DNA from 4 places in the Marinobacter sp. JSM 1782161 genome. Region 1 is predicted to be linked to each of the others. Evidence: predicted binding sites of a transcription regulator. Region 1 holds the regulator's gene; each other region holds the start of a gene.

Region 1 (7,361 bases):
AACTGGCGGGCATGTGCTGGATCAGGACGATCGGCGACGGGAACCGGGCCGGCAGGCCGGTCAGCACCCGCTGCAGCGCAATCGGGCCGCCCGTGGAGGTGCCGATGCCCACCACGCTGAAACTGGGTGGCGAGGCCTTGCGCGACGGGCGCGGAGCTTCCGTTTCCGACTCGGTATCGCGGCGCGGCGCCGAGGGTCGGGCCTGGGGCCGAACCGGCGTGGAGCGGGATTCGGGTACCGACGGCGCCACCGGCGCCGGCCGGGAGCCGGGTCGACTGCGAGCCACGTCGAGGATGCGTTCGCGCAGGATGCGCTGCAGCTCGCTGTTATCCCGCGCGATCTCCTCGAAATTCTTGGGCAGGAAGTCGACCGCGCCGGCCTCCAGCGCGTCCAGGGTGACCCGGGCGCCCTCGTAGGTCAGGGACGAGAACATCAGCACCGGCACCGGCCGGCGCTTCATGATTTCGCGGACCGCGGTGATGCCGTCCATGATCGGCATCTCGTAGTCCATGGTGATGACGTCAGGACGCAGCTTCTCCGCCTGTTCCACGGCCTCGCGACCGTTGGTGGCGGTGCCCACCACGCGAATGTTGCCGGAGGCGTTGAGGATCTCGGTCAGCCGTTTCCGGAAGAATCCGGAATCGTCGACCACCAGGACGGATACCGACATGCGCGCCTCCCTGTTATCCGTAATGCTGCAGCAAGCTGGGCACATCGATAATCAGGGCGATCCGACCGTCCCCGGTGATGGTGGCTCCGGCCATGCCGGGTGTGCCGTGCAGCATGCGACCGAGCGGCTTGATCACCACCTCTTCCTGGCCGATCAACTGGTCGACCACAAAGCCCACCTGCCGGGTGCCCATGGCCACGATCACCACGTGTGCGTTCTCCGGCTCGGGTTCGCCGGCAGCGCCGTGAACCAGCCAGTTCTTGATCTTATAGAGCGGGAACACCTTGTCCCGCACCACGATGCATTCGCGGCCATCGACGATGTTTTTCTTGGTCAGATCCAGGTGGAAGATCTCCACCACGTTGACCAGTGGCAAGGCGAACGACTGATCTCCCAGCATGATCATCAGCGTGGGCATGATGGCCAGGGTCAGCGGCACCTTGATAATGATCCGCGACCCCTTACCCAGCTCCGACTCGATACCGATGGTGCCGTTGAGCTGGCTGATCTTGGTCTTGACCACGTCCATCCCGACGCCGCGGCCGGACACGTCGGAAATCTGGTCCTTGGTGGAAAAGCCCGGTGCGAAGATCAGGTTGTAGCATTCGCTGTTGGTCAGACGGTCGGCGGCTTCCTGTTCGTAGATGCCCTTCTCCACCGCTTTCTGGCGCAGCTTGTCGGGATCCATGCCGGCGCCGTCGTCCTCGATCACCAGCAGGATGTGGTCGCCTTCCTGCTCGGCGGACAGGGTCACCTTGCCCTTGCGCGGTTTGCCGGCATTCTCACGCACATCCGGCGCTTCAATGCCGTGGTCGACGGAGTTGCGCACCAGGTGCACCAACGGGTCCGCCAGCGCCTCGACCAGGTTCTTGTCCAGGTCGGTGTCCTCGCCGTGCATTACGAGGTCGATTTCCTTCTTGAGGCTTCGGGCCAGGTCGCGCACCACCCGCGGGAAGCGACCGAAGACTTTCTTGATCGGCTGCATGCGGGTGGCCATCACCGCCGACTGCAGATCCGCCGTGACCACATCCAGGTTGGACACGGCCTTGTGCATCTCGGTGTTCTCGCTCTGGTCGCCCAGGCGTTGCAGGCGGTTCCGCACCAGCACCAGCTCGCCCACCATGTTCATGATGTCGTCCAGGCGCTTGGTATCAACCCGCACCGAGGCCTCGGCCGTCGGCTGGGCGTCGCGCTGGGGTACCGCCGGCGAGGCCGGTGCTTTCTTGTCGTCAGCCGCTGGCTTGTTGTCGCCTGCACCCTGAGTGCTGGCAGCGGCGGGCTTCTGCGCCGGGCCGGTGGCCGGGCCCTTGCCCTTGCCGTGGAGCTCGTCCAGCAGGCTCTCAAACTCGTCGTCGGTGATCTTGTCGTCACCGCCGGCAGCGGCCTCCGGCGCCTTGCCGGCCGGCACGTCGGGGCTGGCACCGGCGGCGCCCTTGAACTGGCCCTTACCGTGCAGCTCGTCGAGCAGATTTTCGAATTCGTCGTCGGAGATCTCGTCGTCGGCGGCCGCGGCGCTTTCGTTGCTCTTGGCGGCATCCGCCGGCGTGCCGCCGTGCTTGCCCTTGCCGTGCAGCTCGTCCAGCAGATTCTCGAATTCGTCGTCGGAGATCTCGTCGTCCTGGTCGGCGTCGCCGGACTCGCTCTTCTCACCCTCCAGGGCGTCGAGCAACTGTTCGAACTCGTCGTCGGTGATGTCGCCCTGGTCGGCGCCACCGGCGGGATCGCTTTCAGTTGGGGCTGGCTGACGGTCCTCCACCGCCGGCTCGGCGGTTTTGGGCGCCGCACCTTCCGGCTCGGCCAGCGCGTCGAGGGCTGCGATCAACGCAGGGTCGGCCGGCGTTGGCTCTTCCCGGTTGCGCACCTGGTCGAACATGGCGTTGACGTTATCCAGCGCTTCGAGCACCACGTCCATCAGATCGGACGTCACCTGGCGCTTGTGGTTGCGCAGGGTGTCGAAGACATTCTCGGCGGAATGGCAGCAGTTGACGAGCGCCTCCAACTGGAGGAAGCCGGCGCCGCCCTTGACGGTATGGAAACCGCGGAAAATGGCATTCAGCAGGTCGCTGTTATCCGGCTGCTGCTCCAGGTCGACCAACTGCTCCGACAGTTTTTCGAGAATTTCTCCAGCCTCGATCAGGAAATCCTGGAGAATCTCTTCGTCAGCATCTAACGCCATGCAATGTCCTCACTTAAAAACCAAGGCTGGACAGGAGGTCATCGACATCATCCTGGCCGGATACGACATCCTCACGCTCGTCGGCGTGCATCTGCGGACCTTCCCCTTTCTCGATCGCCCGGGCCGGTTCTTCGCCCAGTTCATGGACGGTGCCGGTAATCTGGTCAACATGGCTGGCCATGACCACCAGGCTCAGGAGGTGCTCCTCCACTTCCTTGACCAGGGCGGTGACCTTCTGGATGACCTGCCCGGTCAGATCCTGGAAGTCCTGCGCCAGAAGTATTTCCGACAGGTGTGAGTACAGGATTTCCGTGTCGTTCGCGGTCTGGTCGAAGAAACGATCGATGCGGTGGTACAGTTCGCGGAATTCACCGGCACCGATTTCGCGACGACGCAGTTTTTTCCAGTCGTCGCGCAGTGCCAGGGCTTCCTCGCGCATGGCGCTGGCCTTGGGCATGGCCTCCTCGACCAGGTCCATGGTGCGGTTGGCGGCGCTGCCGGTCATTTCCACAACGTAGGCCAGCCGGTCCGAGGCATCGGTCATCTTGGACAGCGCTTCGCGCTGTTCGGCGTTCTGCGGATCGATCTGGAAATTGCGAATCGCTTCGTGGAGGCTGCGCGTCAAACGGCCAACCTCGTGGTACAGGCTCTGGTCCCGCACGTCGTTGAGCTCGTTGATCAGACGCATCGCCGCCGCGTAATCCCCGGCATCCACCTGCGCCTTGAGGTCAGTCGCCTGCTGCTTCAGCTTTTCGGTGACTTCAGGGTCGAGCTTCCCCGCATTGTCGTCTTTTGGATTGCCCATGATTGGCGCTCTGATATTCAGGACTGGATGCGTTCGAAGATCTTCTCAATCTTTTCCTTGAGGACCGCTGCCGTGAACGGTTTCACCACGTAGCCATTGACGCCGGCCTGGGCGGCGGCCACGATCTGGTCGCGCTTGGCTTCGGCTGTGACCATCAGGATGGGCAGGTCCTTAAGCATGTCGTCGGCACGACAGGCCTGCAACAGCTCGAAGCCGGACATGCCCGGCATGTTCCAGTCGGTGACGAGGAAGTCGTACTTGCCGCTCTTGAGCATGGGCAGCGCTGTGTTGCCGTCGTCGGCCTCGTCGGTATTGGTGAAACCGAGGTCGCGCAGCAGGTTCTTGATGATGCGCCGCATCGTGGAGAAATCATCCACGATCAGAATTTTCATGTTCTTGTCCAATGGGACCTCCAATCGTTACAACCCGGGATACCAATCGTGCCGGCCCGCCTCCTTCTGACCGGCCACACCGTGCCGGCGGGATCAAAAGGCACCGCCTATTCTGTCCAGTCCACGGACGCTGTAAAGCACCCGTTACCAAAAACTACAGTTTGTACCGTTCTCTAGTGTCGAATCAGCTCGATTGCCAGTCGCTCAGGCGCGCTTTCAGACGCAGTGCCGCCTGACTGTGGATCTGGCTGACGCGACTCTCGCTGACGCCGATGACCGCGCCGATTTCCTTGAGGTTAAGCTCTTCCTGGTAATACAGACTCAGGACCAGCTTTTCGCGCTCCGGCAGCCCATCGATGGCCTGGGCCAGACTGTGCCGGAAACCGGCTTCGGACAACTCCGCATAGGGGGCGTCAGATACCGCATCTTCATTGTCTATCGGCACCTCGCCGGATTCATTTAGCTCATCGAGACTAAAAAGTCGTCCTCCGCTCGAATCGGCGAGGCAGGCGTGGTATTCGTTGAGCGTCATTTCCAGCTCGGCGGCGACGTCCGCATCCCTGGCTTCCTCGCCGGTACGGGCCTCGACGGCCTTGATGGCCTGCGCGATGCGACGGGTGTTGCGATGGACGGAGCGCGGCACCCAGTCACCCCGGCGGATCTCGTCAACGATCGCGCCACGGATACGGATACCGGCGTAGGTTTCGAAGGAAGCGCCTTTATTGGCTTCGTATTTTTGCGCGGCCTCCAGCAGGCCGATCATGCCGGCCTGCATCAGGTCTTCCAACTGCACAGAGGCGGGCAGCCGCGCCATCATGTGCAGCGCGATCTTCTTCACCAGCGGCGCGTGATCCTCGACCAGTTGCCGGGCCGCACTCCGCTCACTGCTTTGTTGGTAGATTCCAAGGCCTTTTGCCAACGTCATCAATCCGGATTACCCAAACAGCCCGTTTGACCGCCATACCACCTGCCCTGTCGGCCGGCGTACTGCATCAGGCGTCAACCAGACGCTCTACGAAAAATTCCAGGTGCCCCCGCGGCGACGACGGCAATGGCCAGTTGTCGACTTTCTGGGCCAGGGCCTTGATGGCCAGCGACGCCTTGGCGCGGGGATAGGCTTCGAGCACTGCACGCTGACGTTGTACCGCTTTCTTGACCGCTTCGTCGAACGGGACGATGCCCTCATATTGTAGTGCAACATCCAGGAATCTCTCGGTCACCCGGGTCAACTTGCCGAACAGGTGCTTGCCTTCCTGGTCGTTGCGTACCTGGTTGGCCAGGATGCGGAAACGGTTAGTGCCGTAATCACGGTTCATCAGCTTGATCAGGGCGTAGGCGTCAGTGATGGAGGTGGGCTCGTCGCAGACCACCAGCAGCAGCTCCTGGGACGCTCGCAGGAAGCTGACCACGGATTCGGAGATGCCAGCCGCGGTGTCCACGATGAGCACGTCGATCTGGTCCCCCAGTTCACTGAACGCGTTGATCAGTCCGGCGTGTTCCATCGGCGTCAGTTGAGTCATGCGCTGGGTGCCGGAGGACGCCGGAACGATCTTGATGCCGCCCGGCCCGTCCACCAGGACGTCGCGCAGGTCGCACTGACCGTTCAGCACGTCGGACAGGTTGTGCTGGGCGGTGATGCCCAGCAGCACGTCGATGTTGGCCAGTCCCAGATCAGCGTCCAGGACCACCACACGACGCCCCATCTGAGCCAGGGCAATGGCCAGATTGACCGAAACGTTGCTCTTGCCAACGCCACCTTTGCCGCCGGATACGGCGATCACCTGAACCGGGTTTGGTCTACTCATGCCGGGTACAGTCTCTCACGACAGGTTGTGATTCTCTCGGCCGGTTCCGACCGGCTCTGTGTATGGACGGCTCCAGAACGATCGGCGGCTCCGGCAACCTTCCCGTATTCAGGCACCCGCTGCGACCATGGACGTCTCCCGCATCTGGCGCAGGCGTTCCACACCCAGGCGGACCAGCGGTGCGGACTGCGCGGGATGGATGTCTTCGGGAATGCGCTGGCCATCGGTGTAGTAGGCCACCCGAAGTCCGGTTTCCATGGCGAACCCGAGTACCTCGCCGAGCGTCAGGGCTTCATCCAGCTTGGTCATGATACACCCGGCAGGATTCGCCATCTTATAGCAATGCCACGTGGATTTCATGATCCGCGGCTGACTGGTGGCCGACAGCACGAGGTAGGGCTTGACCGGGTGATCGCTCGACGCCAGCTCTTCCAGCTGCTCCTGGTGGCCGCGATCGGCGTGGGTCAGGCCCGCGGTGTCGATCAGTACCAGACGCTTGTCGGACAGGTCGTCCAGAATCCGGTCGAGGGAATGGCTCTCGTCGACCACGCGTACCGGCACATTGAGGATGCGGCCGAAGACGAACAGCTGCTCATGGGCCGCCACCCGGTAGCGGTCGGTGGTGACCAGCGCCAGGGAATCCGGACCATGCTCAAGCACATAGCGCGCCGCCATCTTGCCGATGGTTGTGGTCTTGCCGGAGCCGGTGGGGCCGACCAACGCGACGATACCGCCCTGCTCGACAATCTCCTTATCCTGGGTCCGAACCCCCGCGGCGAGGGTCCGCAGCGCCTTCTTCCAGCCTTCTTCAAGGCGGCAGTGGCCCTGGTTACGGGCCAGTGACCCGGCCAGCTGGCTGGACAGACCAAACTCCTCCAGGCGCTCCGCCAGACGCTGCTGGCTGGCGACGGCCGGTTCCGCGGGCTGGGCTTTGCCTGGAGTCCGCTCACGACGCTCGTTGACCATGTCCCGCAGCGAATGAATTTCGGCACGCATGGCTTCCAGAGCCGCCTGCGTGGTATCCGGCGCCTCGCTCTGGGGCTCGGCATTTTCCGCTACCTCGGCGAATACGTCCGGCTCGCGCGGCTGGCGCTTTTCGCGGATTTCACGAATGCGGTCGCGGGAACGGCCGAGTTCTTCCTCCAGGCGGCGATGCTGTTCCGCCTGCATTTCGGCCAGGCGCGCGCCGTTGGTGGCATCCACCGCGGCATTGCCCAAACGCTGGCGCGCCAGATTCTCGTCATAATCAAGGGCCGTCACGATTTCGACACCGCCATCCACCCGTCGGTTGGACAGGATGACCGCGTCCTCGCCCATTTCCAGGCGAACCATCTTCAGCGCTTCGGCCATGGTTGGCGCAAAAAACCGTTTTACCTTCATGATGACTTTCCTCCGTCGGCGCCGCCGTCAGCGACGCCCTGCTCTGCGGGCCGGCCTTGCCTTACTGCTGGCCCACCGATGCCACAATCGTGATCTGTTTGTTATCCGGCACTTCCTGATAGGACAGGACGTG
Region 2 (7,361 bases), on a different contig from region 1:
GTCCTGCAGCGCGTTGAATTTTTCAACAAAACTCGCCACACGATCCGTCACCGCGCCGGTGTCCTGCTCGACCTTGACCGTGGACGTGACACCCTCAGCCTTCACCTCGAAGGTCAGCCCGTCGATGACGTTGTCGATGGTATTGCTGGAACGGGTGATGCTGATCCCGTTGACCTGGACCACTGCGTCCTTGGCCTCAACCGTCTCGGTCAGGTTCTGGGCGGTGTCGTTGAAGACGAACTGGGACAGGCCGGCGGCGTCGGTGTTGTTGCCGTCGCTGTCATTAACGCCGATGCGAATGGCGTTGTCGGTACCGGTTTCGTCCGAGGACATGACCAGACGATAACCGTCGCCGGTGTCGATCACGCCGGCGGACACGGCCAGGCCGGAATCGTTGATCTCGTCGGCAATGCCCTGCAGCGTGTTGTTGGAGCTGTCGATATCGATCAGCTTGGTTTCACCGCCGACGCTGATGCTGAGGGTACCGGTGCCGACCGGGGTGGCGTCACGATCCTCGAAGGTGCCGGACGCGAGAGACTGGGCCTGGGCCAGGCTGTCCACCTGCACGGTGTAGCTGCCGCGGCTGGCTTCGGTGCTGTCGACGGTGACTGCCACATCCTCGTTGGAGGAGGAGGCGGAGAAGGATTTGAGATTGTCGGCTGCACTCAGCTGACGCATTGGCAGGCGCAATTCCGTAATCGCGCTGCGCAGCGTGCCGTAGGCTGAGATCAGCGTCTCCGCCTTTTGCTGTTTGCTGTCCAGCCGGTTGGTGACCGGCTCTTTCTCCGCAGCCACCAGCTGATCGACGAGATCCGAATTCAGGACCCCGGAACCGATACCCAGTGATGAAATGCCTGCCATAGTTTCAGCCCCTCAAGAAGGCAACCTATCCCTTTGTACGCTTATCGGCCAAAAGCGGCAAAACTTTGCCCTTCGTTCCGATCGCTTTGTAACAATATGTATCCACACTGCGAGATTTCACAGTACGCTTACGACACTCCGCCGCAACCGCGCCAGCCATTGAAGCCTCCAGAAAAGCACTGCCATTTCAGGTCCCTGGATGCAAAACACCGCCGACCCCATAGGAGCCGGCGGTGCTGAAATACCGCTATTTGGGCCCGGCATGACACCGGCAAGACCCTACACTTCGATATTGAATAGCGTCAGCGGTTCGTCCTGCTGCAAGTTTTCGGCCAACCTCAAAGCCACGTCGTCCGGAATCTGCCGAATGACCTCATCGGTCTGCTGGTCCACCACCCTCACGATTGTCTTGCCGGAGTCGTTGTCGACCTCAAACTGGAGGTCGCGCTGAACCGTCTGCACGAAGTCGTTGAGTTGGGAGACCGCCTTATCCAGAGATTCTTTCTGGGCTTCCTGCTGATTCTCAAGACGCTGCACACGGGACTGGTCAGAAGCCTGTCGCAGTGCCACCACCCTGGAATCGGAAGCCGCCTGGGCTCGAGCGGAAGGCGTGTTTCCTTCAGCCTGAGGTGACGCAGACGCCCGAGCCGGAGGCTGATCACTGGAGCGAACCAGCTTCAAATCCGGGCCATTCAGGTTTACGTCAGTCATAGCTCACCCCACTATCCTGATACGGCGGAAAGCCGGCCCCCGAAAGGGCCGGCTTTTACCGTGCTATCCCTGTTACTGCAGGAGGGACAGAACCTGCTGCGGACGGGCATTGGCCTGAGCCAGGACCGAGATACCGGCCTGCTGCAGAACCTGGGACTTGGACAGCTTCGCGGTTTCGGATGCGAAGTCGGCGTCCAGGATCCGGCCCTGGGCAGCGGACAGGTTCTCAGAGGTGGTCGCGATCGCTTCGATGGTGGACTCGAAGCGGTTCTGGATCGCACCGAGGTCCGCACGCTGGCTGTTAATCGAGGACAGCGCGGCATCGATCGTTTCGATAGCGGCGTTCGCGCCATCAGTGGTCGTGATGTCAATTTCAGCTACGGAGCTCAACGTACCACCCCCGTCAGCGATTGCTGTTGTTCCGCCAGAAACACTGAAAGCGCTACTAGAGGAAAGGTCAACAGTGCCCGTCACAGTACCTGCGGTCGCAGAGCTGAAATCGACACTACCACCTTCACTACCAGCCATGGTGGCTGCGGCCGTTCCGGTGTTTGCGTAGCTCGAGATACTGATGTCAGCACCACTCTCGCTAGTCAGCTTCAGTTGCTCAGTACCGGATTCCGTAACAACCTGAGCCGTAATACCGGTTACCGCGGAGTTATCATTGATCGCATCTGCAAGTGAGGAATAGTCGCCGCCAGTAACGGTCGCGGAAATCGAGACCTCTTCCCCAGTTCCATCGTTCTCACCGGCCAAATCAAAGCTAACTGTACCGTCAGCAATACCGCTCAGAGTTGCCTCAGTTCTTGCACTCGCTGTTACACCAGTATCGGCACTGAAAGCGTTAATACCCGCAGCAATGTCCTGCGCTGAATCTCCGGCCACTGTCGTGTAGGTGCCGCTGGCACCATTACCAGAAACCTCTATCGCCTCACTTCCGGCAACAGCGTTAGATGCAGCCGCTTGACCAAGCGCGGTACCGCTTGCACCAAAGGTATAGTTGCCAATATCCGTTCCACGCGCGCTGCCCATGGTGACATTGATAGTCTGGTTGGCATTGGCGCCGACCTGGAACTGGGCGTTAGTAAAGTCGCCGTTCAACAGGGTCTGGCCGTTGAAGTTGGTGGTGTCGGCGACGCGGTTCAGTTCCGCCTGCAACTGGCTTACTTCGGCCTGCAGCGACTTCCGGTCAGAAGAGGAATTGGTGTCGTTGGCCGACTGGACCGACAGCTCACGAATCCGCTGCAGCAGGTCACCGGCCTGCCCCAGCGCGCCTTCAGCGGTCTGTGCCAGGGAGATACCGTCGTTGGCGTTGCGCTGGGCAACGTTCAGGCCGCGGATCTGTGAATCGAAACGAGAGGAAATCGCCAGACCAGCCGCATCGTCTTTAGCCGAGTTGATGCGCAGACCGGAGGACAGACGCTCAAGAGCCTGGTCCGAGAGAGACTGGGACTTGTTCAGGTTGTTCTGAGCGCTTAAGGACGCAACGTTAGTGTTGATACCGAGAGCCATGATGCTTCTCCTTGAAACCGTCAGTTTTGACTGGAAAGAGGTCTGGCGCCCGTTTTCATCAGTTGGGTGCGCCGCCCTGCTGTAATGCTTAGCGGCGAGGGTTAAGAATCCTTTAGAAAGAATTTCGGATTTTCTTGTTAACTAATGTAAATCACTATCACGCTTTCAGTTTTATTTTACTTTTCATAAAGATAGGTCGATAAAAAATCCTTCCTCATATCGCCTCAACGCCTAAAGCGGGTGCAAGACCCGGCACTCCCATCGAGTGCGTCTGCCGCTCGTGACTTCCCCACACTCGGTTGAAAAAGCGGCAATTCCCTTCCTGCCGGTCAGTCAAAATATCGGCGCCCGCAAGCCGACCCGTCTCGCGACAAATTATTTTTTACAATCATTATCAGTGACTTATAAATAAAAAAAAGAAACTGGCACACACTTCGCTTCTGGCACGGCAACGCTTGCATTTTAACGAACGTTTGCCGGTAGGGCGTCCTTTTGATCGGGCACTTGGGTTCCGGCTTTTCCTGGCAAGGAGAAACAGCATGCCTCAGATCATTAATACGAACCTTGCGTCGCTGAATGCGCAGCGCAACCTGAACACGACCCAACGGGACTCGGACACCGCGATGCAGCGTCTGTCCTCCGGCCTGCGCATCAACTCGGCCAAAGACGACGCCGCCGGCCTGGCCATCTCGGAGCGATTCACCTCCCAGATCGATGGTCTGAACCAGGCGATTCGGAACGCCAACGACGGCATCTCCCTGGCACAGACTGCCGAAGGCGCGCTGGGACAATCCGGCGATATCCTGCAACGGATTCGCGAACTGTCGGTCCAGTCCGCCAACGCCACCAACTCCGCCTCCGACCGCCGGGCCCTGCAATCCGAGGTCAACCAGCTCAAGCAGGAGCTGGAGCGGGTGGCTACCACCACCGAATTCAACGGCCTCAAGCTGCTCGACGGCTCTTTCCAGGCCCAGCAGTTCCAGGCCGGCGCCAACGAGAACCAGACCATTGCCGTCTCTATTCAAGGCGCACGAACCACGGATCTGGCCAACAACAGTGTGAGCGCCTCAAACACCACTGCCGGACAAGGCAGTGGATCTGTTTACGCCGCAGCGGCTGGCGATGCGTCAGCGGCAAACACCATTGCTGCTCAGACGCTGACCGTCTCCAGCTCACTGGGTGAGGCCACTGTGGATGTTGAGAGCGGCGATACCGCCGAAGACATCGCTGCGGCGATCAACCAACAGGTGGATGCCACGGGGGTCGAAGCACAAGCCCGAACCACGGCTGACTTATTCGGCCTTGGCGGTACAGGCACTGTTTCCATGACGATATCGAGTGGAGGCGAAAAATCGACGATCTCCGCCCAGATTGACGACGTCGACGATCTGCGTCCCTTGGCGCGCGAGATCAACTCCGCGTCAGGTACCACAGGTATTACCGCTGAAGTGGAGGATGGCCGACTGACGCTTGTGCAAGCGGAAGGTAAAGACATCCTGGTTGAGGATTTCACAACCAACGCCACAACACCTACCGCCAGCTTCCGCGGTGGCGCTGAAGTGGACGGAGACGCCATCACTCTTGATGGGTCAGACGACACCGCCGATAGCGCGCGTGCTTCAGGCGAAATCACTTTCGGCTCGTCTTCGAGCTTTGCCGTATCATCCAGTATTGACGACACCGCCGGCAGCATTTTGGATGAGGCCGGTGGCACCGCCGTCGGTTCCACCACAGAGGATGTCTCCAGCATCGACATCAGCACCGTGGAAGGCGCCAACAGCGCCATTGCCGTGATCGACGCCGCCCTGGAGAAAATCAGTGGCATCCGCGCCGACCTGGGTGCCGCCCAGAACCGGCTGGATTCCACCATCTCCAACCTGAGCACCACGTCCGAGAACCTGTCAGCCGCCCGCTCCCGTATTCGCGATGCGGATTTCGCGGCGGAAACCGCGGAACTGGCGCGGACCCAGGTGCTGCAACAGGCGGGTCTTTCGGTCCTGTCCCAGGCCAACGCCCAGCCGCAGCAGGTCTTGCAGCTGCTGCAGGGCTAAGCCTCAGCGGAACCCGAAAAGGCCGGCAACTTGCCGGCCTTTTTTACGCCCGTCTTTTGCACCAACTTTGAAAATCCGCACGTTCCGCCTGCCGACACCGACCATGTCGTAAAACTGGCACGCCTTTCGCTCTACCTCTCCCAAAGGCCCATTCCCGGCCCAAAGCTGCAGATTATTGCCGGTGCCACCCTGCCGGCGGCAAGGAACAGACGAGGTGATCCATGCACGCACAGCACCACCCGCAAGTTGGTCAGAACGATAGAGTCGCGATTGCGCGCCTGTTGCTCGCCGCCAATTCGACCTACAACCAGTCGAACGATCCCGGCAACAGCTATGCGGCCCGGCTGGAAGCTCGTGAGGACAGCCGCCACTATCTGGCTCAGGTAATGGAGCGGACCCACGACAACGCGGCAGCCTGGGGACTGCTGGGCCGTCTGGAAATGGACGACGGCAACCTGGACACCGCCCAGGCGCTGTTTGAGCGCAGCCTGTCCATCGACCCGGATCAGCCCCAGCAATACACCAACCTGGGTTACTGGGCGCTGGCCTCGGAACGCCCGGCCCTGGCCGAGCAGTATTTCCAGGAAGCGCTGAACCGGGATCGCCAGTCGGCCTCGGCTTTCTGCGGTATGGCCCACGCCAAGCGCCAACTCGGTCAGTTCGATGTCGCCTACCTGCACTACCGCAAACTGCTGCAGCTCAACCTGGAATGGCCGTCGATCTACAGCGGCATGGTGGCCTGTGCCGCCCAGCTCAGCGTTGATCAGGCGGACCAGGAACTGGCCTACGACGCCATCACCCTGCTCTCGCGCGACGACATTCCGCACCAGGACCTGGGACGCTTCGTGGCGGCGATCCTGCGCCACCAGTACGACCTGGACAACCCCGATGCCCGGGTGCTGCTTGAAGCCGCGGCTGACGACGAGCTCCTGCTGCTGGCCCTGGAAAAGACCCTGATGCCGGACCCGGCCGTGGAATCCTTCGTGACGCTGCTGCGTAACGCCATCCTGAGCGAAGTGGCGACCACCGCCACCCTGCGGGACGGGCTGCACCGGCTGGCCATCGGCATTGCCCTCTACGCGGACCGCACCGGCTACGCCCTGCCCGCCGGCGACAACGAGGCTCGGGTGATCGACGCCATCAACAGCAGCGTCTGCGCGCAATTCGCGTTGGGCGAAAGCATGGAGGCCATTGCCGGTTCCCTGATGATCAGCGCTCTTTATGGCGCCCTGTTCCACCAGCCGTTCGCAACGCAACTGGGCCGCTGGGGACTGACCGAGTGGCCGACAGGCCTGCAACCGCTGTTGGCAGCCAGCTACTATCACCGCGCCACCGAGGAAGCCATCAAACAGGGTTTTGAGGAAAAGCAGGATGAGCTGGCGCTGGCGCCAGAAGATGTGCCCCAGGCCTGGCCGCACTGGCAGACGTTGAGTCAACATCCCCAAACCAGCCTCAAGGCCATCATGCGCTCGCGCCTGCGCCTGGATACCGACAACCTGCCGGACACCCTGCGTCTGATGGTATGCGGTGCGGATTCCGGCCAGCGAGCCCTGGAGCTGGCGCGCAGCCTGAGCGATGTGGAAATCATCGCCGTGGACGAGAACCTGTCCAACATTGCCCGCGCCAGTCGCACGGCCCAGGATATGGGCCTCGAACAGATCGTGTTCTGGCCATGGTCTCTGGCGAGCCGGTTCATTGCCGACGGCAACCGGGTCGACTGGATCGAGCTGGGCCGACTGCCCTCTACCCACGCCAGCCACGTGTCGCTCGCCGGAGTGGTCAACCAGGCGTGCCAGCAAGGCAGCATCGTGCACCTGCGGACCAGCATGGCCGGCGATTCCACCGCCGACGCCCAGATCCGCCAGCTGATTGCCCGGCACCAACTACCGGAAACCAACGATTCCCTGCGTCAACTGCGTAATCTGATTACAGAGAACGCCCAGGACCCGGCCCTGGCGGCGCTGCTCGAAGAAGAGGATTTCTACGGTCTGGGCGGCTGCCACAACCGCTGGTTCCGGCCGCAGGATCCGCACCAGCTTCGCTCGCTGCTGGCACTGATGTGCAACGAGGTGGACTGGAAGCTGGTCCGTGCCCAGGACAGCGACGGTCACGGCCTGGCCCTGTCACCGGTACAGCGGCAACTGCGCGCCGAGGCCAGCGGCAGCGATGTGCAGAGCGTCTGGGGCCAGCCTCTGGGCCTCTATTTCATGCGTCGTCGTTAAGACC
Region 3 (7,361 bases), on a different contig from region 1:
GGGCCGGCTGACGGCGGGCTGAGGCGAGACGGATTGGGACGAGACGGGTTGGTGCGAGACGTGCTCTCGCTCATTCCGGAGCGTTCTCCGCAGCAACCACCGTAGCGGAGCGGATGATGACGGGCTCGGTCGGTGCATTCGCCATCATGCCCTTGCGCTCGGTGGGGAGCGAAGCAATGGCGTCAACCGCGCCCATGCCTTCGATCACCGTGCCAAATACGGTGTAGCCTGCGCCGCGAACGCCTTTGTTCAGGTATTCGTTGTCGACCAGGTTGATGAAGAACTGGGAGGTGGCCGAATCGGGATCGTTGGTCCGGGCCATCGCAACCGAGCCGCGCACGTTGCCGAAGGTCGAGCTGGCCTCGTTGGCCACCGGATCGCGGGTCGCCTTGCGCTGCAGGTCCGGTGTGAAGCCGCCGCCCTGGACCATGAAGCCGGGGATGACACGATGGAAAACGGTGCCGTCGTAGAAGCCGGACTCAACGTATTGGAGGAAATTATCGACGGTCTGTGGGGCCACGTCGGGACGCAGGCGCAGAGTAATCACGCCCTCGGTGGTGTCCAGCCGCACAATCGGCATCTCGCCGTTCTGCGCCTGGGCCGCACCGAAACCACCGAGACTCAGCATCAGGGTCAGGATGAAGCGGAATGCGGTCACAGAAACCGAGTCTTTTACGCGTTTTTTCAGGGCCGGAATCGTCAAGGTGGCGTCCTCGTGCTTGGCTGTAGGAATGCAGCGGAGTGTACCAAATTTCCGGTGACAGGACGGCCCGGCCCTGGCAACAAGGCGCATCGCGCAGGAGCGACACACGGAGGAGACAGTGAACACGAGGCAGGCTTATCTGGATAAATCCCGACTGGGTCGGCTGCTGGTCAATCGCGGATACCTCAGCGAAGGGCAGCTGATACAGGCGCTGGAAACGCAGCGCGCCTCCGGACGGTTACTGGGTGAGGTGGTGGTGGCGTCCGGCTGGCTGACGCACCGGGAACTGGAACGGGTCCTGCGGCAACAGCGCCGTTACCGGCGCGCGGCCGCGTGGGTTGCGGTTGTCACCTTGCCGCTGCAGCCTGTGGTCACGCTTGCTGCAGTGGCGCCGGACGGTTCTGAAGCGGCGCCCGTCGGCCAGATCATGAACCCTGGGCGCGGCTTCCAGCCCTTGAGCGACCGTGAAATGCAGACTGCTGCCGGGCAGGGTAGCGACACCCTGAAGGCCCGGATCGAAGCCGTGGCCAACCTGGGGCAGGCCGCGCAGGGTGAGGAGATGGATGCCGTCGAGGGGCTCAGGCTGCTGGCGCACACTTTCGTGCCGGTGTTGAATTTTCTTGAGGCTGACGTGACCGTCTCCGGCGTCCATTACCGGTCGGGCAGTCCGCGGATCCGGATTCAGCAGGATGGCGGGGTGCGCCTGGCACTGCCGGAGCGGATCGAGCGTATCAGCCTGACCGATATCCGGGTGACGAACGGAACCGGGCCTACATTGGGTAACATCGGCTTGCACGACATCCGTTTTTCGCCGGACTCAACAATGACCATCTACGTGCGCGACTGACCTCGTTTGTGTGCTGATGCAGGTTTGGGGGTGATCAGCGTCGCCAGCGGAAGGGAAAAAGACGTCGCGGATAACGAGAAAAGCCGGCAACAGGGCCGGCTTTTCTTTTGTATTCACACCCGGTGGCGGTTCAGGCGCTGGCCAGGACCGTCTTGTGGCTGACGGCCGAGGACTGGCCGGAAGAGCCGTACAGTTTGGCCTGGTCCGAGCAGCCCCGGAAAATCTCATTCAGGCGGCCAAGGCGCTGTTGCAGGTGTCCAATGATGCGGCCGTTAACCTGGTTGAGGCGCTGGCAGGCCTTGAGACGGTTTTCCGCGTCCTGCCAGAGTGTGGTCAGCTCCTCGATGCCGGCGCTGCGGATGAATGTGGACGGTTGTCCGTTGCGCGGGTTGAACCCCATCTGGACCAGAGCGTGGATCTTTTGCTTGGCCCGTTCGCGGACGGAGGCGAGAAGCCGGTTCTTCTCCTGGGTCACGCTTTCCAGGCCATCCACATTGGAGGATTTGAGCAGCGACTTCTCCGAAGCCAGAACGCCTCCCAACTGCTCAAGCTGTTTGATGTCTTCTCTCAGAAGTTTCTTCAGTTCATCAATGGCGGCCATGATCTACTCACCCAAAAATGCTTTGATCCATATCAAGCATTTTCTGGGCCAGTTTCTCTGCATCCACCTTGTAGCTGCCGTCAGCCAGGGCGGCCTTAATCTGCTCGACACGCTCGTCGTCGACTTCCGGGTAGCTGTTCATCTGCTCTTCCAGCTTCTTCAGGTCCCGGGCCTGGCTGCTCAGACTGACGCTGTCGGGCTGGGAGCTTTGGGTACGAGCCTGTTCGGTCGGCGTCGAGGGGCTTTTCGGCGCAGACTGCTCAGATACGTTCTGGTTGGTCTTGGTGTTGACGTGCCCCGGGCCAACGCCATTGAAATTAACGGACATATCGATACCTGCACATGGTGTGATCTAACCGGTTACATAATGTATCGGCCGGCTCCTGGGAAGCTTTAGCGACTTTTGACATTTTTTCGGCAGGTCGTTGCCGCTTCCAGGCAAGGCCTTGCCGCTCATACTGATGGTTGTGGCTACATCGGGACTTCGACGTGCCCGGGGCTGGTGACCAGCGCCCGCAGTGTCTTTTCTGAACGCAGGTTCTGTACCAGGACCTGCTCGCCTACGCGCCCATTACCCAGGGCCTTGCCGCGGGACTGGACGGCGATCGGTCCGCTGCGGGCGATAATAATAACATGGTCGCCCCGGGCCACGGCATCCGGCTGGGTCACGATATCCGGCGTGAACAGGGTGCCGGAACTGACCGAGCGACGGATTTCCATGCCCACGAGGGATTGGCTGTCGGTTATGGCGCCGCGCCGCGAGGCATTGATGACCACCGCCTGGGAGCGGATCATGCTCTCGGTGACCCGGGCGCCACGACTCAGTGCACGCGCCGCCACCAGGGCCTGACCGCGGATTTCCATGGACACCGACAGGTACATGCGCCAGGGGCGCTGGCCCTGGCAGGAGACCTCCAGGGTGGGCTGGGTGGTCTGCATGGGATTGCTGGAGAAATCCACCGTCGGCCCATCCGGGCAGGCGGCAAGGTTGAGTCGGGAGTCCAGGTTGCCCAGACTGTAACTGACCTCGCGGCCTTCGGCCTGCTGCTCGCGGACGAACTGCTTCAGAAACTCGTGGGCGGCATCCCGTATCATCCGGGGCGTCGTTTTTTCGACGGCCGCCGCCTGGGACACGACCGTCAGGCCCAGCAGCAGAGACAAAATGTATACGCGCATTTTCGACAGTCTGTCCTATGCTTACGGTGAGTTTGGAACATGCAATGAGACGGAATTCGCCCTAGGCCCTATTGACGGCTTTCCGTCACCGTCGGAAGATGCGGGACCCTTTGGTGGTAATCTCGCAATAACCGTGCCGACTAAATGTTTCGGGATGGCCGACCTCGCGGGGTGAAACTGAGTAAAAGACAGGTAACAGCGTATGGCCGGTGTATTGGACAGTGTTAATCAACGCACGCAGCTGGTGGGGCAAAACCGCCTTGAACTGCTGCTGTTCCGGTTGCGGGGACGTCAGGTGTACGGCATCAACGTCTTCAAGGTGAAGGAAGTGCTGCAGTGTCCCAGGCTTTCCTCCATTCCCAAGAGCCGTTCGGTCGTACGTGGCGTGTCCCACATCCGTGGCGAAACCATTCCCATCATCGATCTCGGTCTGGCCATCGGCATGCCGGAGCTGCCGGCGTCGGATCTGGCGGAGAGTTTCGTGATCATTTCCGAGTACAACCGGCGCACCCAGGGTTTCCTGGTGGGCGGCGTGGACCGGATCGTTAACCTGAACTGGGAAGAGGTCTCGCCGCCGCCGAAAGGTGCCGGACGGGAGGTTTACCTCACTGCGGTCGCCCGCATCGACGATCAGCTGATTGAGATCATTGATGTTGAGAAGATCCTGGCCGAGGTGTCGCCGCTGTCGGAAGACGTGGGCGAAGAGATGATTGGCCGGGGAGCGAGCAGCGACCGTTCCAGCACGCGTCCGGTGCTGGTGGTGGATGACTCAAGCGTCGCCCGGCGTCAGGTCGAGCGCTGCCTGACGGCGATTGGCCTGCAGGTGGTCGTACGTAATGACGGCAAGCAGGCGCTGGAATACTTGCGCGAACTGACCGCCGATGGTTCGGACGTGTCCGATCATCTGTCGCTGATCATTTCCGATGTGGAAATGCCGGAAATGGACGGTTACACCCTCGTGTCCCGCTGCAAGGAAAACCCGCAGCTGAGTTCCGTCTACATCATGCTTCACACCTCGCTGAGTGGCGTCTTCAACAAGGCCATGGTCCAGAAGGTGGGGGCGGACGACTTTATGGCCAAGTTCAGTCCCGACGAACTGGCTGAGCGCGTTATGGAAGTCATGGACAAGCTGTAAAAGGCAACACCCGACCGGATGCACCGCAACTGCTGAGAGCTCATGAAATCAGAGATTACTCCCCAGGAATACGACGCCTTCAAGACTTTTTTGCAGGACGCCTGCGGCATACTGCTCGGTGAAAACAAGCAGTATCTGGTGAAGAGCCGACTGCGCAAGATCCTGGAGGAAAACGGGTTTGATACGCTGGGAGGCCTGGTCAAACAGCTGCAACGACCGCGCGACCCGCTGCGACAGGTGGTCATCGACGCCATGACCACCAACGAAACCCTCTGGTTTCGTGACACCCACCCGTTCCGCATCCTTACCGAACGACTGTTGCCGGAGCTGGCGGAGCAGAAGGGCGGCCAACCTTTGCGCATCTGGTCCGCCGCGTGCTCGACCGGGCAGGAGCCGTACTCCATCGCCATGGCGATTGACGAGTTCCGCCGTCTCAAGCCGGGCAAACTGCGCGGTGATGTCAAAATCACCGCGACCGACATCTCCCGCAGCGTCCTCGACGTCGCCCGCAAGGGCGAGTACGAAATGCTCGCCATCGGTCGCGGCTTGTCCCCGGAACGCCAGCGCAACTTCTTCGCACCGTCCCCCAGCGGCGGCTGGCAGATCAAACCGGCCATCAAGAGCATGGTCGAGTTCAAGGAACTGAACCTGCTGGAACGATACATGCTCGGCAAGTTCGACCTCGTGTTTTGCCGCAACGTCCTGATCTATTTCTCCGCGGATCTCAAGAAAGACATCCTCACCCGCATGCACGGCGCCCTGAGCCCGGGCGGATACCTGATCCTGGGAGCTTCCGAATCCCTGAATGGATTGCCGGAATACTACGAAATGGTCCAGTGCCAGCCGGGCATCATCTACCGCGCCAAGAAAAAGTGAAACTGATCAAAAACTACACTCTGCGTTGTTTTTGAAAGAAATTTGCGAAAGGGTGTTGCCAAACCCGGGCAAAAGCATTAGAGTTTGCGCCCTCAGATCGGGGCAGCCCATCTGAAACAGTTTATTGGAGAGGTGGCCGAGTGGCTGAAGGCGCACGCCTGGAAAGTGTGTATACGTTAATAGCGTATCGAGGGTTCGAATCCCTCCCTCTCCGCCAATAAAAAGACCCGGCTCAGTGAGCCGGGTTTTTTATTGCCTGAGGGCGGGTGAGAACCCTCGCGGGTTCGACCGAAGCAGGCGAAGCCTGCGTAGGAACGTCGGAGCGCCAGCGACGACGGCCCCGAAGGGGTGAGGCGCGCAGCGCCGAATAATCCCGACTGGGAGTGCTCCGAACGACACTCCACAAGAATGATTGAAAGGCGCCAAATCACCGTCTCTATGGCCACCTGAGCCGATCCACCCCCACCCATTCCGTCCTCTCAAAAAACGCCTCAAACAACGCCCTGTCACACTGTACGTTCGCCAGTTCGGCAAACTGAAACCTGACCGCCGCACCCGGACTCTGCTGACACAGCCGGCTGCAATCCAGCGCCGCCACGGTGCCGATCTTGGGGTAGCCGCCCATGGTCTGGCGGTCGTTGAGCAGGACGATGGGTTGGCCGTCGGCGGGGACCTGGATGGCGCCCAGGGCGATGCCCTCAGAAAGGAGCTTGATGTCCGGCACCTCCAGCGCCGGCCCGGCCAGGCGGTAGCCCATGCGGTCAATCTGTTGGGTGATGTCATAGGCGCGAGTGGCCAGGGTATGGCGGGCCGAGAGGCTGAATCGGGCGTACTGATAGCCGGGAATCACCTGCAGGGTCAGTGGCTCGGCGTAATCTGGAATGAACCCGGCCGGTGTCTGATGGGCTGCGGCGGTTGCACCGTCCGCGCAGGGGATCTCCTGGTCGCTTTCCAGTTGGGTGAAGCCGGGTAATTGTTCACGCGGCGTCATGGAGCGGCTGTTGCAGAAGCGTTCGCCCTGCCAGCCCGCTTTGACGGCGATGTAGTTCAGTAGGCCGCTGCGGGTGGCGCCCAGCGCCAGCCGGTCGCCGGGTTTGAGGTTGTGGGTTCGCCACGGACCGGCGCGGCGGCCGTTGATCGTCAGTTCGGTGTCGGCGCCGGTAACGGCAAGGGTCATGGCGCTCCGGGCTTCGGCCTGGAACTGGCCCATCAGGGTCTCGATGCAGGCGTCGTTCGGTTCGTTCTCCAGCAGCTTGTTGGCCCAGCGAAACGCGTGCAGGTCCGCGGCCCCGCCGGGGGCGAGGCCGAGGTGCTGGCTGCCGCTGCGGCCCAGGTCCTGCAGCGTGCTCCTGAGACCGGCGGACAGGATGCGCAGACCGCTCACAGCTGCCCTCCCAGATCGATAAACTCCTCTCGGGTGATGGCGCGGAAGCGGACCCGATCGCCGGTCTGGAGCAGCGACAGGGCGGTCAGCGAGAACAGCTCGGTTGGGCAGCGGCCGATGAGGTTCCAGCCGCCGGGGGAGACCGACGGGTAAACCGCGGTTTGCTGGTTGGCGATGCCAACGCTGCCCGCCGGCACCCGCTGGCGCGGCGTGGCTTTACGCGGCGTGGCGATGGCGGGGTCCACCTCGCCCATGAAGCCGAACCCGGGGGCGAAGCCCATGGCAAACACGCGATAGCTGCGGCCTGTATGGCGCTGGATGACGTCGTCGACGGCCAGGCCGGCGTTGCTGGCCAGTGCTTCCAGATCCAGGCCCACGTCCGGGTGATAGTAGACCGGCAGCTCGATATCGCGGCCGATCTGCTCGTCGGCCGGTGGGTGGCTGTCCAGGTCATCAATGATCGCCTGGATGGCTGAAACTGCCCGCCGGAAATCCACGCGTTGCACGTCGTACAGGCAGAGCAGGGTGGTGTAGGCGGGGATCTGGTCGACGATCCAGCCGCCCAGGCGCTCGGCGATGAGATCGCGCACCTGCAGGATACGGGGCGTCAGGGCATCGTCCATGGTCTCGCCGAAGCGG
Region 4 (7,361 bases), on a different contig from region 1:
GGATTCCAGTACTGCTGCGCGGCCCGGACGCCGACCACCAGCGCATGGAGAAGAACCGCAGCTTCCTGGTCTCCCTGGCCAAGCTGGAGAACCTGACCTGGCTGGGCGACGAAGAGGCCCCCATGTCCGCCACCCAACTGGTGGGCGAGATGGAAGTGCTGGTGCCCATGGCCGGCCTGATCGACAAGGACGCCGAACTGGCTCGCCTGGACAAAGAGCTGGAACGCATCGGCAAGGACATCAAGCGCCTGGAGGGCAAGCTGGGCAACGAGAGCTTCACCGCCAAGGCCCCGGCCGAAGTGGTGGAGAAAGAGAAAGCCAAGCTGGCCGACGCCGAAAGCAGTCTCACCCGCCTGCAGGACCAGCGCGGCAAGATCGAAGCCATGTAAAACCGCTGGAGCCGGCGCCCGATGACCGAATCGACCGTTTCCCCGATCCTGATCATCGGCGCCGGCGCCATGGGCCGCACCTGGGCGGCCCATCTGCAGCCCACTCGGCCCGTGGTCTTTGCCACCCGCCGCTCGCCGGGCGACACCGTCAGCTATCTGATGACGGACACCGACGGCGTCCAGCGCCACGTCTCCATTCCCCTCTGGGATCACCTGCAGTCGCTCTCGGCCGCCCTGGTCATGACCAAGGCGCCAGACGCCGAGGCCGCGGTTGAGCGGCTTCAGGCCGATCTCCCCGCGCACCTTCCACTGGTTCTCTTCCAGAACGGCATGGGCAGCCAACAGACAATCCGGGACCGTTTCGGGCCCCACCACCCGGTGCTGGCCGCGTCCACCACCGAGGGCGCCTACATCGCACCGGAAGGCCATCTGGTCCACGCCGGTCGCGGCACCACCTGGCTGGGTGGACTGAACGATTCCGGTCGCGCCAGCGTAGATACCGTGCGCCAGTTGCTGACTCCATGCGGCCTGCGCCTGGACGTCGACCCGGATGTTGAGGCGCGACTGTGGCAGAAACTGGCGATCAACGCCGGCATCAACCCGTTTACCGCCCTGCTCGACTGCCCCAACGGTGAGATCCTGGGAACGCCCTACTTCGAGGAAGGCATCGGCGCGGTGTGTCGCGAGGTGAGCGCGTTGATGCAGCACGAGGGGCGCCACGCCAGCCCGACAGCGCTGGAACAGCAGGTGCGGGACGTGGCCCGGCGCACGGCGGCCAACAGCTCGTCAATGCGCCAGGACGTGCGCGCCGGACGAAGCACCGAAATAGACATGATGAACGGGTTCGTCGCCCGGGCTTCGGCCGCCGCCGGGCTGGCCGCTCCGGTCAACGAAGCCCTGGCCGACGCCGTAAAAGCACTCTGACGAGGACAGGATTCATGGGTTACCGACTTTCCAAGATCTATACGAAGACCGGGGACGACGGCTCCACCGGGCTGGCGGACGGCAGCCGCATTGCCAAGAACGCCCAACGGGTGGACGCCATGGGCACCGTCGACGAACTGAACTGCCAGATCGGCGTGCTGATTGAAGAACTGGACGGGGAGGCCGAACTGGCGACGCTGCTGCGCCAGATCCAACACCATCTGTTCGACCTGGGCGGCGAGTTCGCCATACCGGGCAGCCACATGATCGGCGACGGCCACATCGAGTGGCTGGAAAACACGCTGGACGAATGGAATGAAGCCTTACCGCCGCTGAAAAACTTCATCCTGCCCGGCGGTCGGCGCGACGCCGCACACTGTCATCTGGCCCGCGCCATCTGCCGCCGCGGCGAGCGGGTGGTGGTGGCCCTTGGGCACGAAGATTCCATCAACGACGCTTCGCGCCGCTACCTGAACCGGTTGTCGGACCTGCTGTTCGTGTTTGCCCGCATCCTCGCCCGCCGCAATGGCGGCGAGGAGGTACTCTGGTCCCCTTCCCCGGATAAACCCAAAGACTGACCGCTTGGCGCGCCGCCCGGACGGACGGCGGCGCTCACACCCGGAAAGACGCCACCAGCCGGCGCAGCTCGCCGGTCAGGCCTGACATTTCCTGCGCCGCCGACAGCGTTTCCTGCGCATTGCCGGCGGTACGATGGCCCAGGTCGGTGATCTGCTCGACGTTGGTGTTGATGTTCTTAGCCACCGCCGACTGCTCTTCGGACGCCTGGGCGATCTGGTGGCTCATATCCACGATGGTGGAAATCCCCGCCAGAATCTTCTCCAGGGCATCGGTGACTTCCGAGGATTTGGCCACGGTGGCATCGGTCACCTCATGGCTGTTGGTCATGGCGCTCACCGCCTCACGCACACCGCCCTGCAGGCGACCAATCATTTCTTCGATGTCCTCCGTCGAACGGTGCGTGCGCCGGGAAAGGGAGCGCACCTCATCCGCCACCACCGCGAAACCGCGCCCCTGCTCCCCGGCGCGGGCCGCCTCGATGGCGGCGTTCAGGGCCAGCAGGTTGGTTTGCTCGGCAATCGCCTTGATCTCCACCAGCACCTGGCTGATGCTGTCGCTGTCCTGGCTGACGCGGTTGATCACGTCCACGGCCCCACGGATTTCATGAGCCAGCGTATGGATCGTGTCGACGGTTTCGGCGACCACCTGACGACCGGTTTCCGCGTCCTTCTCGGCGTGACCGGCCGAGTCCGACGCGCGCTGGGCGCTTTCCGCCACTTCCTGCACCGTGCCCACCATCTGCTGCATGGCGTCGGAAATCTGGTCGGTTTCCGCCATCTGTCGGGTCACCGCCTCGCTGTTGGCGCTGGCGCTGTCGTTCACCCGGGCCGCCTGGCCATCCACGTCACCGGTGGTGCGGCTGACCGAACGCACCAACTCCGCCATGTGCCGGGTCATGTTATTGAATTCGCCGGTCAGGGCGCCCAGCTCGTCACGGTTATCCAGCTGGATCTGAGCGGTCATGTCACCTGCGGCCACCTGTCGGGCCGCCGCGCCAAACCGGTTGATCGCCGTGCGCACCGACAGGAAGAAACCCAGGTAGAGATAGACCACCACCAGGAGCAGCGCTCCCAGCACCAGGAAGATCGTCAGGCGCTGCCCGGTTTCATCCGCCAGCCGCGCCTCGAGATTGCCGCGCACGATGCTGAACAGAGTATCCTGCAGGGCAAAATGACGCTCGATCTCAGGCGACACCAGGGCATCAAAGTCCTGCCAGGACATTTCCAGCCGGTACGGCGTAATGACGTTCACATCCAGTCCATCGCGCACCGCGACGCTGCTCTGCACCACCGAATCAATCGCGTCGGCATGCTGCTTCAGGACCGGGGACGCGCCAACCGCGACCTGGAATTCCGACTCAATGCGGCTGTTGAGACTCGTAAGCTCGTCGAAAAGACCGTTCATCACATCGGCCAGGGCATAGCCCACGGTGCCCTGATCCAGCGCGTAGATACCGAAGGCGCGCACTCGCCCCTCAAGGCTGGCCGAATCATGGACCGAGTTGGCGGCCAGCTGCAGCAGCATCTGGTTGTCCGGATCGGCATCCCGGGCCAGACCGGACACCTTCAGCGTCGATTCCAGCAGCGCCCGGGTCTTCTGCACGAATTCCTGGTAGTAACCAATCTGGGGATCGATGTTGCTCTGGAAAATGTCTTCCTGTCGGAGCTGCTGCCACGCCTCGCCCACCGCAGCGACCTGCGCATTCCAGGCGCCGTTGTGGTCGAATCCGGGCCGGGACGCCTGCAGCGCCTCGAGGGTCCCGTCAATCCGCTGTGCGGCTTCATCACTCATGGACAGGAACGCGTCATCATTGCGCACCTTGCCAACGGCGCGGTAGTCACGGTAGTCGTACGCGGCACGGACCAGCGCATTAACACGGTCCAGTTGCGTCAATCCTTCCGCCTCTTCACTGATGGCGGCGATGGACTGGTTGAGCTGGCTGACCAGCAGGTAGGACAGGCCGCCAATCGGCAGCAGGAACAGGACACTGATGAGGCCGAACTTATAGATCATCGGCAACCGGTTCATCAGCGCGACGGCAGGATACAGCAGTTGACTCACACGTTCCCCCTCTAACACGCGTGCTGGCCAATCCACAGCCAGGGTTCTTGTTTTTTGTTATGTCACGCTTCTTAACGTGCTGGGTGTCGGCAGCCGCGAGATAGCGTCGTTATGGTTATTATCGGCCGGCGTTCGATAAAGTTGAGTTTTATCGTTTTTCTTCAGGCCATGACAGGCCGGCACCGGTTTTACGTAAACACCCCGCCAATGGCCAGCAATGCCAGGGCACAGATCCACACGAACAGACTGCGGTTCATCAGGTCGCGTACCGCGCGCAGGCTGCGCTCACCGTAGTCCTGCCACTCGTCCGGGTGCGTCCGGGCGAAGCGGTCCGGGTCAAGCGAATAGCTCGACAACGCCCGATTGGCGCTATCGAACAATAGGTCGGCCGCGGCCATACCGGGTGACAGGATGCGCCGTCCGGCACCGCCCATCCAGCCCGCCAGATCACCCGCCACACCGAAGCTGATGCTGAGCAGGCGCGCCGGAATCCAGGCAATCGGGAAAACGAAGCGGGCAAAGGTTTCACGGCCGGCCGGATGTGGCCAGTGATCCCGCAGGGCCACCGCCAGGCGCGCACCGACGGCGCCCGCCGGGCCGGCCAGCACGTACCAGAAAATCACCAGGAAATAACGCTCGAACACCACCGCCACAAATTGGCGCGCCAGCAGTCGATGCAGTTCCCGCGGCTCCGTCGCCAACCCGCGCTCCGGCGCTGGAAGCAGATGATTGACGTGGTGCCAGGCGGCCTGGGCATCCCCACGGCGCCAGGCTTCGCCATAGGCCCCCAGCGGATTACGCCAGCCCGGCACACCCATCATAGCCAGCAGCACGACCAGGTCGAGCAACCAGGTCAGCGGCCACACCGGGCTTCGTTGCAGTGCGATATTCAACACAGCCACCGCGACCACCAGCAGAACCAGCAATGCCAGGCCAAGCCCTGCGCGCGCCTCACGGCCCGCCGCCACCCCGGGGAATCGGGCCAGCGCCCGGCGCAGCCAGCCTTCCGCCCCTTCGCGGGGAGAGCTGTCGAGAAACCGCCGCATCACATAGGCCACCAGCAGAATGACAAACCCCATCAGCAGGAGTCTCCGGCCGGAGGGACCGCATCCGCCAGGCACAGCCGGAAATGCGACCAGTCGAACGCCGGCCCCGGGTCCGTCTTGCGACCGGGCGCGATGTCGCAGTGGCCCGTCATGCGCTCAGGGGTCACCGCCGGCCAGCGCGTCCGGATCGCCTGGGCAAGAGCCGCCAGCGTCCGGTATTGTCCGGCTTCGTAGGGCAAGTCATCGGTGCCTTCCAGCTCGATGCCGATACTGAAGTCGTTACATTCGTCTTCGCCGATAAAACTCGAGCGCCCGGCGTGCCAGGCCCGATCCTGAAAGGACACGAACTGCACGCAGGTGCCGTCACGGCGCACCAGAGCGTGGGCCGATACACGCAGGTCGCGGATTTCCTGGAAATAAGGATGCTCCGCCGCGTCCAGCTGGTTGCAGAAAAAGCGCTCGATGGCGTCTCCACCAAACCGGCCCGGCGGCAGGCTGATGTTATGGACCACCAGAAGCGAGATGGGGCGCTCGGGAGGACGGGGCCCGAAGTTGGGCGACGGGCAGTGTTCAACGTCGACGAGCCAGCCGGCATCGTCAATCTGGAAGGTTTGGTTACGGGACCGGGCAGTCAAAATGCATCCATCGCTTGTTCAGGAGGAAACCGAAATCCGGTCCGCCATTCTACGTCGATTCATGCACAAAGCAACGAAGTGCCGCCCACCGGGCAAAGGCGGCTACCCGGAACACCGTCAGTCCCGGCGGTTATGGCGCAGGTTGTCGATGATCGATTCCAGCGCCCGGTCGAAGATCAGGCCATCATCGAGCATGCTGACTTCCCCCGTGGAAAGCGCCTGGGCCACATCTTCCAGGGTGTATTCCTTGACCTTCGCACCATTGCGGTTAACGAAAATGAACTTGCCGGTCGCCTTGATCACCGCGGCCAGCTTACAGCGGCTCTTCTGGCCGTCGTTGAGCAACTCCACCCAGGAACCCACCCGCAGCTTCTGAGCCATGTCCTGCCAGCGCGGATCAACATCGGCATGCTCGGTCCCGACTGTTTCTTCCGCTGCCGGAGCAACCGGCGCCCGAGGCGCCTCCGGGGTATTCGCGGCCTCGGCAACCGGTGCCGGCTCCGTCGGCTCGCTGACCTGAGGCGCCTGGAACTCGGCGACAGCCTCAGCCACTGACGCATCAACCGGCGGTTCCGGCGTGTCGACCGGAGCCGCTACCGGAGACTGCAACGCCAGCTGCTGCAGGATATCCACATGGGCCAGCTCCAGATCCCGAATCAGGGCATCGCTGGCGAACGGGTCCCAGGAAATGGAATGCAGGGATTTGCGCAGGTTGTCCACGATGGACGGGATGCGACGCAGCAGTTGGGCGCGGGTTTCATCGGTCACCGGAGCAGGATCAACACTCCACACCAGTTCCCGGGCCAGCTCGACCGAATGGGTCCAGGCATCGCTGCCCTCACCTTCGCGCAAGTAGAGGAACTGCAACACTTTCATCCAGGGCTCGCCCAGGATGGTATGAACCACTTCAGGAAGCTGGCGACCGGACTGCAGCGGCTCCAGCACCAGGCGGGCCGCCTCACGGGCGCGCTCCTGCCGGGCGCGGCCTTCTTCGGCGTCACGCAGCCGCTGCTCGACCAGCTCTCGGCGGCGCCGGTCAAGGTCCATGAAGTGACTGAATTCCGCCAGCAGCTCGGAGAACAGTTCGACATTGTCGGTAAAGTCACCGACTAGACGATCCACCACCGCCTCGATCTTTTCGCGCAGCGGATCACGCTGACCGGCCGCTTTCTCGGTCCAGCCGATGCCCGCCATGGCCAGCTCGTTGAGCAGCTTACGCGCCGGGTGGCCGCCCCGGTTGAAGAAGCTCCGGTCCAGCAGTGCCACCTTGAGGATCGGGATCTGCAGGCGCCCGATCACCATCTTCATGGCCTGCGGCAGTTGCCGGTCTTCGAGGATGAAATCGAACAGCATGGTCACCAGGTTGACCACATCGGCGTCCACCTGGTTCAACGACGCCATGGCCTGTCCCTTGCGGGCGAGCATCGTTTCCACCTGCCGGGTCAGATTGCCTCCGCCGGTGGTTTCCTCCTGGCCGTGCTCCGCATCGTAGACGTCATACCGGCTCTGGAGCTGCGCCAGTTGGCGCATCAGCTCCGTCGTCGTCATATCCGAGCCCGCACCGGCGCTACTGTCAGCCTGGGCACTGCCCTGCTGGGTGTGCAGCAGGGCCGACAGCTCGGAAAACGTCGCCTGATGGTCGCCCTCGACGGGAGGAAAACCATCCGGCCGGGTGGAGGGCTCTTCGGCGTCGGTCTGTTGCGGAGCCGACGCCGAGGCCTTGGGCG

The links. Region 1 encodes FliA, which starts transcription of late flagellar genes. Its sites were predicted from a motif close to CTAAAGTTTNNNNNNNNNNNGCCGNTAA; they were not measured.
Region 2: GQB00_RS00890 (flagellin) is a predicted target of FliA. The motif match lies at 3,173-3,200, and genes of this name have one in related genera.
Region 3: flgM (flagellar biosynthesis anti-sigma factor FlgM) is a predicted target of FliA. The motif match lies at 2,521-2,548, and genes of this name have one in related genera.
Region 4: GQB00_RS00325 (methyl-accepting chemotaxis protein) is a predicted target of FliA. The motif match lies at 4,072-4,099, and genes of this name have one in related genera.

What each region holds. Positions count from the first base shown of each region.
Region 1 covers NZ_WSSA01000003.1:71,930-79,290, forward strand. Annotated here, with positions in the region: gene GQB00_RS13040 (protein-glutamate methylesterase/protein-glutamine glutaminase) at 1-670, opposite strand, end outside; gene GQB00_RS13045 (chemotaxis protein CheA) at 684-2,846, opposite strand; gene GQB00_RS13050 (protein phosphatase CheZ) at 2,860-3,651, opposite strand; gene cheY (chemotaxis response regulator CheY) at 3,669-4,055, opposite strand; gene GQB00_RS13060 (RNA polymerase sigma factor FliA) at 4,228-4,968, opposite strand; gene GQB00_RS13065 (MinD/ParA family protein) at 5,036-5,848, opposite strand; gene flhF (flagellar biosynthesis protein FlhF) at 5,957-7,228, opposite strand; gene flhA (flagellar biosynthesis protein FlhA) at 7,290-7,361, opposite strand, start outside.
Region 2 covers NZ_WSSA01000002.1:196,849-204,209, reverse strand. Annotated here, with positions in the region: gene fliD (flagellar filament capping protein FliD) at 1-861, opposite strand, end outside; gene GQB00_RS00895 (flagellar protein FlaG) at 1,141-1,572, opposite strand; gene GQB00_RS00890 (flagellin) at 1,645-3,084, opposite strand; gene GQB00_RS00885 (flagellin) at 3,624-5,135, shown strand; gene GQB00_RS00880 (tetratricopeptide repeat protein) at 5,357-7,357, shown strand.
Region 3 covers NZ_WSSA01000002.1:468,374-475,734, forward strand. Annotated here, with positions in the region: gene mnmC (bifunctional tRNA (5-methylaminomethyl-2-thiouridine)(34)-methyltransferase MnmD/FAD-dependent 5-carboxymethylaminomethyl-2-thiouridine(34) oxidoreductase MnmC) at 1-74, opposite strand, end outside; gene GQB00_RS02060 (peptidylprolyl isomerase) at 71-658, opposite strand; gene GQB00_RS02065 (pilus assembly protein PilB) at 822-1,550, shown strand; gene GQB00_RS02070 (flagella synthesis protein FlgN) at 1,681-2,151, opposite strand; gene flgM (flagellar biosynthesis anti-sigma factor FlgM) at 2,159-2,479, opposite strand; gene flgA (flagellar basal body P-ring formation chaperone FlgA) at 2,623-3,327, opposite strand; gene GQB00_RS02085 (chemotaxis protein CheV) at 3,530-4,462, shown strand; gene GQB00_RS02090 (CheR family methyltransferase) at 4,505-5,338, shown strand; tRNA gene GQB00_RS02095 (tRNA-Ser) at 5,465-5,555, shown strand; gene GQB00_RS02100 (biotin-dependent carboxyltransferase family protein) at 5,775-6,722, opposite strand; gene pxpB (5-oxoprolinase subunit PxpB) at 6,719-7,361, opposite strand, start outside.
Region 4 covers NZ_WSSA01000002.1:64,727-72,087, reverse strand. Annotated here, with positions in the region: gene GQB00_RS00340 (valine--tRNA ligase) at 1-389, shown strand, start outside; gene GQB00_RS00335 (ketopantoate reductase family protein) at 411-1,313, shown strand; gene GQB00_RS00330 (cob(I)yrinic acid a,c-diamide adenosyltransferase) at 1,328-1,891, shown strand; gene GQB00_RS00325 (methyl-accepting chemotaxis protein) at 1,926-3,953, opposite strand; gene ampE (regulatory signaling modulator protein AmpE) at 4,142-5,032, opposite strand; gene ampD (1,6-anhydro-N-acetylmuramyl-L-alanine amidase AmpD) at 5,032-5,634, opposite strand; gene GQB00_RS00310 (DUF1631 domain-containing protein) at 5,752-7,361, opposite strand, start outside.